3 regions of the Paenibacillus sp. FSL R5-0887 genome follow, and region 2 is predicted to be linked to each of the others. Evidence: predicted binding sites of a transcription regulator. Region 2 holds the regulator's gene; each other region holds the start of a gene.
The links. The regulator Rex, encoded in region 2, represses fermentation and respiration genes when NADH is low (regulators of the CRP and FNR family bind a similar motif). The targets are predictions, from matches to a motif close to TTGTGAAATATTTCACAA.
Positions count from the first base shown of each region.

Region 1 (3,285 bases), on a different contig from region 2:
AATGTGGTGGAGATGGTGGAAGCGCTTAGCGCGTATTTCCGATTAGGGCTTGGCACAGGCAGTCCCTACATTCTGCTTGATCAGGAGTTGTACCATGTCGAGAGTTATCTTCATATTCAAGGTGTGCGATATGAGGAGATTCTGGACTACGAGCTTCGATATGATGAAAAGCTTGCTCAGTGCCAAGTTGTTCGCTTCATACTGCAGCCTTTGGTGGAAAATGCGATTTATCACGGGATTAAGCCACTTGGGGATCAAAAGTGCAAAATTTCGATTACAGCATATAAACAGGCCGATTATTTGGTCATTAAGGTTGAAAATAATGGGGTTATGATTCCGGAAGAGAAGCTTGAGCAGATAAATCAAGCCCTTCTTGATGATACATATGATCGTTCTGCCACAGGCTTTGGGCTATACAGTGTAAACCATCGCATTCGACTAGCTTACGGAGTGCCATATGGCCTTGCAGTGAAGAGCGAAGATGGCATTACCGTTATGGTCATTCGAATACCTTTGGACGGGGAGTGGAATGAAGATGTGGAAGATTGTCATCGTCGATGATGAAACGATCATTCGCAAAGGCTTGCGACAATACATTGAGGAGAGTCCGTATCTTTTTGAGGTTGCAGGAGAAGCGAAAAGTGCAAACGAAGCATTGAATATGGTGGAGGAAGCCCTACCACATGTATGTCTTGTGGACATCAACATGCCGAATATGAATGGGCTCGATCTGATGAATATATTGCGCGAACGCTGCCCGTCGGTTCTGGTTGTCATCATCAGCGGGTACGATAACTTTGAATATGCGCGTCAAGCCGTGCAACTGCAAGCATTCGATTATGTATTGAAACCTGTGCCGAAGAGTGATCTGAACAAGCTGCTTCATCGGATCGATGAGCATCTTCAGGTAAAATATCCTTTGCATTCACATGAAGGCAGGGTGGATAAGAAGCGGGAGCTTCCCGGGTATACAGGGGATGGAACAGTGCTTATCCAAAAAGTGACCGAGTATATTGACAGTCATTATCAGGATCCGGAGCTGTCTATTACTCGAGTAGCAGCACTATTTCATATCAACCAAACCTATCTTAGCAAGCGTATGAAGCAAGAAATCGGTGCTTCATTCCTTGACTATGTCACTGAGCTTCGGATATCGAAGGCGAAGGAGATTCTGGATGACGTAATGCCGAATATCAAAATCGGGGATCTGGCCGTGAAGGTAGGGTATAAGAGCCAGTACTATTTTAGTCGTGTGTTCAAAAATAGAGTCGGCTCAAGCCCCTTAGAGTACAAAAAGCATCCGTTCGGTTATGGATAGGAGGGCCATTCTCGTCCCTCTGCAGCACGCCATAGATGCTATGCTCGGTTCAGATTTTCAAATTCTTAACAACCATGAAGAAATTGAAGCGGTTAGAAAAGTTAGTAAGGGATCATCCCGGAGGATCGGCTAATAGTCATTGCAAGAAGCAGAAAAATATCAGAACTTGCAAAGGAACTTTTGTCAGCTCAGGCATTATTAAGTAAATCGAACTTTATTGTTATAGCTACTAAGTATTTATCTATTTCCATAGAGGAGAGCTTAGAAAGCGACGATATCTTATTGAATATTCTAGCCTTATTGGACCGACGAGTTGGGAAAAAGCGGATTTTAAACATGAGCGAGAAGATGAGTTAAAGCATCCAATTGTGCAATATTTTTATGAACTAAGGCGTCAAGAGCAGATAAACTGTCTGGAAGTGTCTTAGGGCTCCTCATATAAGTTTGTTCACATTGTCCACCCACGCATGTGGAGAGTGTCGCTCTACTGGTAAGGAAGGATACAGTGCTATGAAATCCTTATATTTATTGGACTTTACGGACAAGTATGAGAAAAAATGTTGTTAAAGAGATGGCATCATTGCCGTCTCTTTTTTGTTTCACTTTTTTAGTATTGCACTGACTCTGGTTACCGCTACCGAATCCTATGATCACAAGCATGAACGACTGCACGAAAATTAACGTTGATACTTATGTTTAAGCCCTCTCTACTCTGCTGGGTGACGGGAATCATAGACGTACTTACGTGAGGTTGCTACGATGTTCCATGGAAATTAAGTGAAAGTGATCACAAGAAATTACAGAAGGAGTTATTTATCGTGAAAAGAATCGTAACCCTAAGCACCCGCAAACTGATGGATACCGCAAAACACGGCGGATGCGGCGCATGCCAGACCTCTTGCCAGTCCGCTTGTAAAACTTCCTGCGGCGTTGCAAACCAGAAGTGTGAAAATGCAATGAACAGATAGGATTCGGAATTTTACCGCCCATTGCTCTGCTGATGGGCGGCTATTTTTAAGAAATGAATGCTTCCTCTAAAGGATGGCAAAGCCGTTTCTACTTGTGTGCAAAAGGAGCTTGATTAGTAAGTATGATTCATCAATATAAACTAAACGGATACAATATCGTGCTCGATACCTATAGTGGCTCGGTGCATGTTGTTGATGACCTAGCATATGAAATTATAGCGGATTATGAGAAAACTTCTGTCGACCAAATCGTGACAATGATGTTAGAGAAATATAAGCATGATTCCAGCATTTCTGAGAGTGACATTCGAGAAACCATCGTGGATATCGAGGAGCTTATAAATGATGGTCAGCTTTTTACAAAAGATGAGTATGAGAACCTCTCGCTTGATTTAAAAAAACGGAAAACTTATGTTAAGGCACTCTGCCTCAATGTTGCGCATACCTGTAATCTATCATGTGACTATTGCTTCGCTAGCCAAGGGAAATACAACGGAGATCGAGCAATCATGAGCTATGAGGTTGGACAAAAAGCTATCGATTACCTGCTTGAAAATTCGGGTCATCATCGCAACCTGGACATCGACTTTTTCGGCGGGGAACCGCTTTTGGCCTGGAAAGTAGTTAAACAGATCGTAGCTTATGCAAGAAGCAAAGAACAAGAATACAAAAAGAAGTTCCGCTTCACCTTCACGACGAACGGGATGCTGCTGAACGATGAGGTCACCGAGTTTTTAAATCAGGAAATGTACAATGTCGTATTAAGCCTGGATGGAAGAAAAGAGGTTCATGACCGACTTCGCCAAACGGTTAACGGAAAAGGCAGCTATGATCATATTCTTCCGAAGTTCCAGGAATTCGTTCGTAAGCGCGGAGACCAAGAGTACTATGTACGAGGAACCTATACCCGTAACAATGTTGATTTCACCAATGATATATTTCATATCGCAGATCTTGGTTTTGACAAAATCTCAATGGAACCGGTCATCTGTGATCCAA
Region 1 is NZ_JBBOCE010000002.1:1,363,158-1,366,442, reverse strand. Features, by position in the region: gene MKY14_RS23980 (histidine kinase) at 1-561, shown strand, start outside; gene MKY14_RS23975 (response regulator transcription factor) at 536-1,318, shown strand; partial or broken gene MKY14_RS23970 (SF0329 family protein) at 1,386-1,746, shown strand; gene scfA (six-cysteine ranthipeptide SCIFF) at 2,137-2,286, shown strand; gene scfB (thioether cross-link-forming SCIFF peptide maturase) at 2,409-3,285, shown strand, end outside.
Region 1: the regulator Rex is predicted to act here: its motif matches at 2,094-2,111, upstream of scfA (six-cysteine ranthipeptide SCIFF).

Region 2 (3,285 bases):
GCATTGTCCATGCTTGATGACCTGTTTACCATTCACCCACACATGCTCAACATCCTTAGCGCTAGCAGAGTAAACTGCATGAGACAACAGATCTGTGTGTGGCAGCAAATGCGGCTGATCGATATCAATAGCAATGAAATCTGCTTTCATCCCTACAGCAAGTCTGCCTACATTATTTAAAAAGATGGACTGCGCGCCATATTCTGTAGCCATACGCAGAGCCTCTGGAGCTGGAACAGCCGTTGGATCACCGCTGACACCCTTATGAATGAGAGCTGCAAGCCGCATCTCTTCAAACATATCCAAGTTATTGTTGCTTGCCGCGCCATCCGTGCCAAGAGACACCTTCACACCAGCTTTTAGAAGATCAGTAACCCGAGCCACTCCGCTAGCCAGCTTCAAATTACTGCCCGGATTATGAGATACACCCACATTATGGCGAGCCAAGATCTCAATCTCTTCATCATTTAAATGAACACCATGTGCAACTATCGATGGACGTGTGAACATGCCAAGCTTCTCTAAGTGAGCTACAGGACGCAACCCGTAATCCGCCACATTTTGTTCCACTTCACGTTTCGTTTCGGACATATGCGTATGCATCGGTAAATCCAGATCATGCGCTGCCTGCACGAACTTAACCAGGAAGTCCGGAGGGCAAGTATAAGGGGCGTGCGGCGAGATCATAGTAGTAATTCTACCTTCAGCCTTTCCATGCCAGTTACGGGCAAAAGAAATCGCTTCCGCAAGCTTGTGATTCTGTACATCCTCTGGACATAACCCGATCACACCACGCATCAATACGGAACGGATACCTGATAACTCAGCTACCTCGGCTACTCGGTCCATATGATCATACATATCGAGGAAGGTCGTAGTTCCACCCTTCAGCATTTCCAATACAGATAAGGAGGTTCCCCAGTATACATCATCACCGGTGAACTTTTCCTCCATCGGCCACATCTTCTCCTGAAGCCACACTTGTAGCGCTAAATCATCTCCATATCCACGCAGCAAAGACATCGCCGCATGACCATGTGTGTTTACAAGTCCAGGCATGAACAGCAGACGGCTGCCATCAACCACTTGCACTCCAGCTTCCATCTGAGGCTCTTCTTTTCCTATGTAAGTGATTAAATCATCTTCAATAGTCATATATCCACTCAGAACCGGCTCATCCGTTCCCGGAGTCAGAAAATACCCGCCCTTAATTATCGTTTTATTGTTGTTCATGTTCGCTTTCTTCCTTTCCATCCCGCAAGTAATAAGCAAGACTTTGCAGATCAGTTGTAAAATCAGCTGCATGCACCCGGATATTCGGTGGTGTCTTCAGAATCACAGGGGCAAAGTTCAAAATCGCTTCAATCCCAGAAGAAATGAGAATATCTGCTACATTTTGAGCTTCTGAATCAGGTACGGTAATAATGGCAATGCGAATACCTTGCTCACGAATCGTGCTGCCTAGTTCATCCATCGGTTGCACAGTAAGGGAGTTGATCTTACGTCCAACCTTAGGAGCGTACGAATCAAATATAGCCGTGATTTTCATAGTATCTTTAAGATATGCATTGTAATTAGACAAGGCATGTCCGAGATTACCTGCTCCAACTAAAGCTACATTAAGCTGTTGATCCAGCTTCAGGATATGACGGATTTTCTCAATAAGATACGTTACATCATAGCCGATACCTTTTCTGCCGAAGTCACCAAAATATGCTAAATCCTTACGAATCTGTGCGGGATTAAGATCAAGCTTTTGTCCAAGTTCCTGAGAGGAAACTGTTAATATTTCGCGATTCTGGAGATCATTCAAAAAACGCAAGTACACAGGCAGTCTGCGAACAACGGCTTCTGATATTTTATCCGATTTCATATTTTTCCTCCTAAAAATAGTAATGTTCTTGTGAAAATCCATATTCAAACGTCTACCTCTCCTTATTAAGGACGGTACTGTAACACACCGCCCTTAAGGATAAGGAGGAGCTAAACTGAAGACGAGCGTTTTAAGAAGCGCCGCCATCCTCTAGCCATTCCGCTATGCGTGGGACCATTTGATCAGTAAGCATATGCTCCATTTTGGGACCAGGCAATGAATAAAGGAAATACTTCCCGTAATGAGATTCAATAACCCTTGTATCATAAACAATAACTATTCCGCGATCCTGCGCCGTGCGAACCAGTCTTCCGAATCCCTGCTTAAAACGAATAACCGCTTGAGGAACAGATAATTTCATGAACGGATTCTTCTTCTGGGCCTGTAATAACTCCGACTTCGCTTCCGCCAACGGGTGATTCGGCGGTTGAAATGGAAGTCTCACGATGGCCAGGCAAGTCAGTGCTTCACCTGGAATATCTACACCTTCCCAGAAGCTGCTCGTCCCCAGCAATACGGATGCTGCACTGTCCTGAAAGCGGCGGATCAGCTTGCTCCGGCTGCCACCTTCCACGCCTTGACCAAGCACCGTAATCTCTTGTGAGGCCAAAGCCTCTTTAAGCGGATCATATACCTGACGCAGCATTTTATAAGAAGTAAACAGAACCAGCATCCGCCCACGTGTTGTTTTAGCAGCTTCCGATAATGACTGTACGAGTGTATCGACAAATCGAGCATCGCCCACACTCCCCTTCACACTAGGAAAATCACGCGGTATAACTAGCAGTGCCTGCTCGCGATACTTAAAGGGAGATGGAAGGAGTGAGGTCATTAGACGTCCCTCTTCTGCAGCTTCGTTAAGTCCGAGATTATCAATCATAAATTGAAAAGACTTATCTACAGACAGCGTCGCCGAGGTAAGCACGATGCTTTTTTTCTTATCGAAGAACAACTCTTTAAGCTGGCTGCTAACATCCACAGGGACGGCATACATCTGCAGTGATTTGCTGCGGTAATTTCCATTTGCCTCCAGCCAATATACTACATTATCGTCATTCAGCCCCATAAAGAATCTTACTTGCTCACGGATGGAAGCCAAATCCTTAAATAAACCGCTAATATCAGTAACAAGACTGTCTGCTGAAGATTGGCTTTCCTGGTCGCGCATCTCGTTAAGCATTTTATCACCCTTACGGATGATGTCGCTTAACGTCAGATTCATAGTGTTCTCTAGCGCAACCAATTCATCCCAATCCTTCGGCTTACGGGCGGGAATCAACCGCATAACCAGTTGTCCCGCTTCCCCTGCCCCTGCATCACTGCGTTCCGGCAAAAGGCTGAACAGCTTGTCGCTGAGTGCATCCCAGGTTTCTTTGACGGTAAGCAGATCCGGGTAGATCCGATCGATGACT
Region 2 is NZ_JBBOCE010000001.1:2,562,044-2,565,328, forward strand. Features, by position in the region: gene MKY14_RS11545 (amidohydrolase) at 1-1,233, opposite strand, end outside; gene MKY14_RS11550 (redox-sensing transcriptional repressor Rex) at 1,220-1,873, opposite strand; gene dinG (ATP-dependent DNA helicase DinG) at 2,004-3,285, opposite strand, start outside.

Region 3 (3,285 bases), 2.0 Mb from region 2:
CCACAAAATTCATAGCGGATCTGCGTGACTGAATCAAGTCTGTAAAAGCGCTCATAAGTATTCCTCCGTTGTGTATGTATTCGGTTGTAAAATATAAACACCTGATATTTGTAAATGAACTAACTAAATGTTACTAACTCAAAATAACACAGCCTAAAAAATTCGTCAATGATAAAATTTATTGAAGTTAATCTTGAATACCCTGTTGTCAAAAAATAGGACATAAATTAGGATATTAGGATATGTAGAAACACAGTGGATGAAAGGGTGGATAAGTTGATTAATAGTAGAGAACAATTGATGATAGATTTGCAAAGAATCGAAGAGAATGACTACGAACTTAAAAGTGGAGAGGACATAAAGGAATATGTGAAGTTGATGCTTGAGCATATAGGAGATCCCGAGCCTGTACTGCGTGATGAATTGATTTATTCCACATTCTACAAATGGATTAATGAGAAACATTGGTTTAATGATGCGGAGCTTCGTGAACTGCTGTGGATACTTCTTGACGAGCAGCATCTTTTTTATCACATTGGGAATAAAGAAGATCTGACGGTGTATACAAGAACATTTTCTGTATTGGTTGTTGCTCTTATTCTCCAGAGGCATAGGGAAATGGCTATATTGGATAGCTCTGAATTTATAAAGGTGAAGCAGGGTTTGATTCGTTATTATGAGGAAGAACGGGACTTAAGAGGTTATATGGAAAAAGAAGGCTGGGCACACGCAGCAGCTCATGGCGCCGACGCCTTGGATGAGCTGGTTTTATGCTCGGAGAGTGATGCCGCGGTGCGGGAAGAGGTTCTGGCAGTTATTCAAAAGATGCTTTATAACGATCAATACATATTCAGGGAGGAAGAAGATGAACGGATTGCTACTATTATAGTTACAATCATCGATCATCATTTACTTCCACAGCAGTCTATAACCGATTGGATTCTCAACTTGGCGCAATGTGGCAGTTGGCCTAGAAGCCACAGCCAGTACGTTACACGAATAAATACAAAGAACTTCCTGCGTTCTCTTTATTTCAGGTTACTTCTAACAGAGAAGAATATGGACATTGTGGAGGTTTTATTGAAAACTGAGAAGAATTTGAATGAATTTGTACATTAATTCACTCAAACGGTTTTAATTAACACTAGTAATTTAAATAATTTATTATAATGTAATAAAAATCACAAATTTTTATGGAAATTCAAAAACTTTGTGACATTTATAACTTGATAAGTGCTATAATAGAAATATGGCGTTAAAAGTTCTTATGTTTTTCATCACTATTAAGCAGCAAAGCTTATTGCAGAGGAGATTTGGATATGTCAGAATCAATCACTCAAACACAACCTGAACAAGAATCACCAAAAGTAGCTGTTAGCAAGGAACAAATGGATGTTCTTGAGCAGCTCTTGAAACCAGAAGTTCAGGAATCATTAACAGTCTTGGTGGAACAGCTGCCAAAATTAACTGAGCTTGTTGGCGTGCTTACAAAGTCCTATGACTTTGTGCAAACTGTCGCAGCGGATGATGTCTTGAAAAGTGATACGGTAAGTGCAATTAAAGAACTTGCTGAACCTGTAGTGTATTCCGCGAAGAATATGGCAGCTACAGTGATCGAAGCAAAAGATCGTGCGAATGAAAGTAACGAAGTTATTGGTCTTTTTGGTCTTATGAAGTTGTTGAAAGATCCGCAAGCGCAAAAGCTTTTCCGTTTCGTAAATGCATACCTTCAAGTTGCTGGAGAACGCAGTAAGCAGAAATAATCATTTTCATATCTTATACGTAAGGGACGGAGGAAACATCATGTCTAAACATATTGTCATTCTAGGAGCAGGTTATGGTGGTCTACTAAGCGCCTTAACCGTACGCAAATATCTCAAAAAAGATGAAGCTAAAATTACTGTAGTTAATCAGTATCCTACCCACCAAATCATTACAGAATTGCATCGTCTTGCAGCAGGTAGTGTTGCAGAGGGTGCTGTAGCTATGCCTCTAACTAAGCTTTTCGCAGGGAAAGATATTGACCTGAAAATCGCGAAGGTTAATTCATTTTCTGTGGAGAACAAACAAATTGTTCTTTCTGATGGTGTGACACTTACTTATGATGCGCTTGTTGTAGGTCTTGGCAGCACTACAGCTTATTTTGGCATTCCAGGGCTTGAACAATACAGTATGGTATTGAAATCAGCTGCAGATGCTAACAAAATTCATCAACATATTGAAGATCGTATTCGTGAATATGCGAAATCGAAAAATGAAGCAGATGCAAACATCCTGATCGGTGGCGGCGGCTTAACAGGTGTTGAGCTTGTTGGTGAAATCGCGGATGTATTGCCTACACTTACTAAAAAATATGGCGTTGATCCTAAAGAAATTAAGCTTATGCTCGTTGAAGCAGGTCCTAAAATCCTTCCAGTATTGCCAGATGCATTAATCGAACGTGCTGTAGCAAGCTTGGAGAAACGTGGTGTTCAATTCCTGACAGGTCTTCCTGTTACGAATGTAGAAGGCAATGCGATTGACTTGAAAGACGGTCAAAAAATTATTGCTAACACATTTGTATGGACTGGTGGCGTACAAGGAAATCCACTCATCGGCGAATCGGGTCTTGAAGTTAACCGAGGTCGTGCAACGGTGAATGAATTCTTGCAATCCACTTCCCACAAAGATGTATTCGTTGCTGGTGACAGCGCGGTGGTCTTTGCAGAAGACGGACGTCCTTACCCTCCAACTGCGCAAATTGCTTGGCAAATGGGTGAATTGATCGGATACAATCTGTATGCCTTCTTGAAAAATAAATCGTTTGAAAGCTTTAGCCCAATCAACTCTGGTACACTTGCTAGCTTAGGCCGTAAAGACGGTGTTGCCATCGTTGGTGCAAGTTCTACTCCGTTAAAAGGCTTGCCTGCAACTCTAATGAAGGAAGCAAGTAATATCCGTTACTTGTCCCACATTAAAGGATTGTTCAGCCTAGCTTACTAATATAGTTTAACCCTAAACCCTGCTCAAATCTGAGCGGGGTTTTTGTTATTGTTTTTTAGTGAAATGTTTGCATTATTGATGTTTCACAGTAGGCTGTATTCATTGTATTTGATATAATAGATTGGGTTATATTAACAGAGGTAGTTAGAGGAGGATTTCATTTATGATATTCCAACAAAACGATGTCATTCTGTTTCAAGGGGACAGCATAACAGACTGGGGGCGTAATCATGAAGACGCTTCATCACTTGGAGTAGGTTATGCAATGATGGTCGCCGCTCGTCTGGGGTATTTATATCCAGA
Region 3 is NZ_JBBOCE010000001.1:572,765-576,049, forward strand. Features, by position in the region: gene MKY14_RS02510 (nitroreductase family protein) at 1-55, opposite strand, end outside; gene MKY14_RS02515 (DUF2785 domain-containing protein) at 277-1,119, shown strand; gene MKY14_RS02520 (DUF1641 domain-containing protein) at 1,320-1,763, shown strand; gene MKY14_RS02525 (NAD(P)/FAD-dependent oxidoreductase) at 1,804-2,982, shown strand; gene MKY14_RS02530 (SGNH/GDSL hydrolase family protein) at 3,146-3,285, shown strand, end outside.
Region 3: the regulator Rex is predicted to act here: its motif matches at 1,170-1,187, upstream of MKY14_RS02520 (DUF1641 domain-containing protein).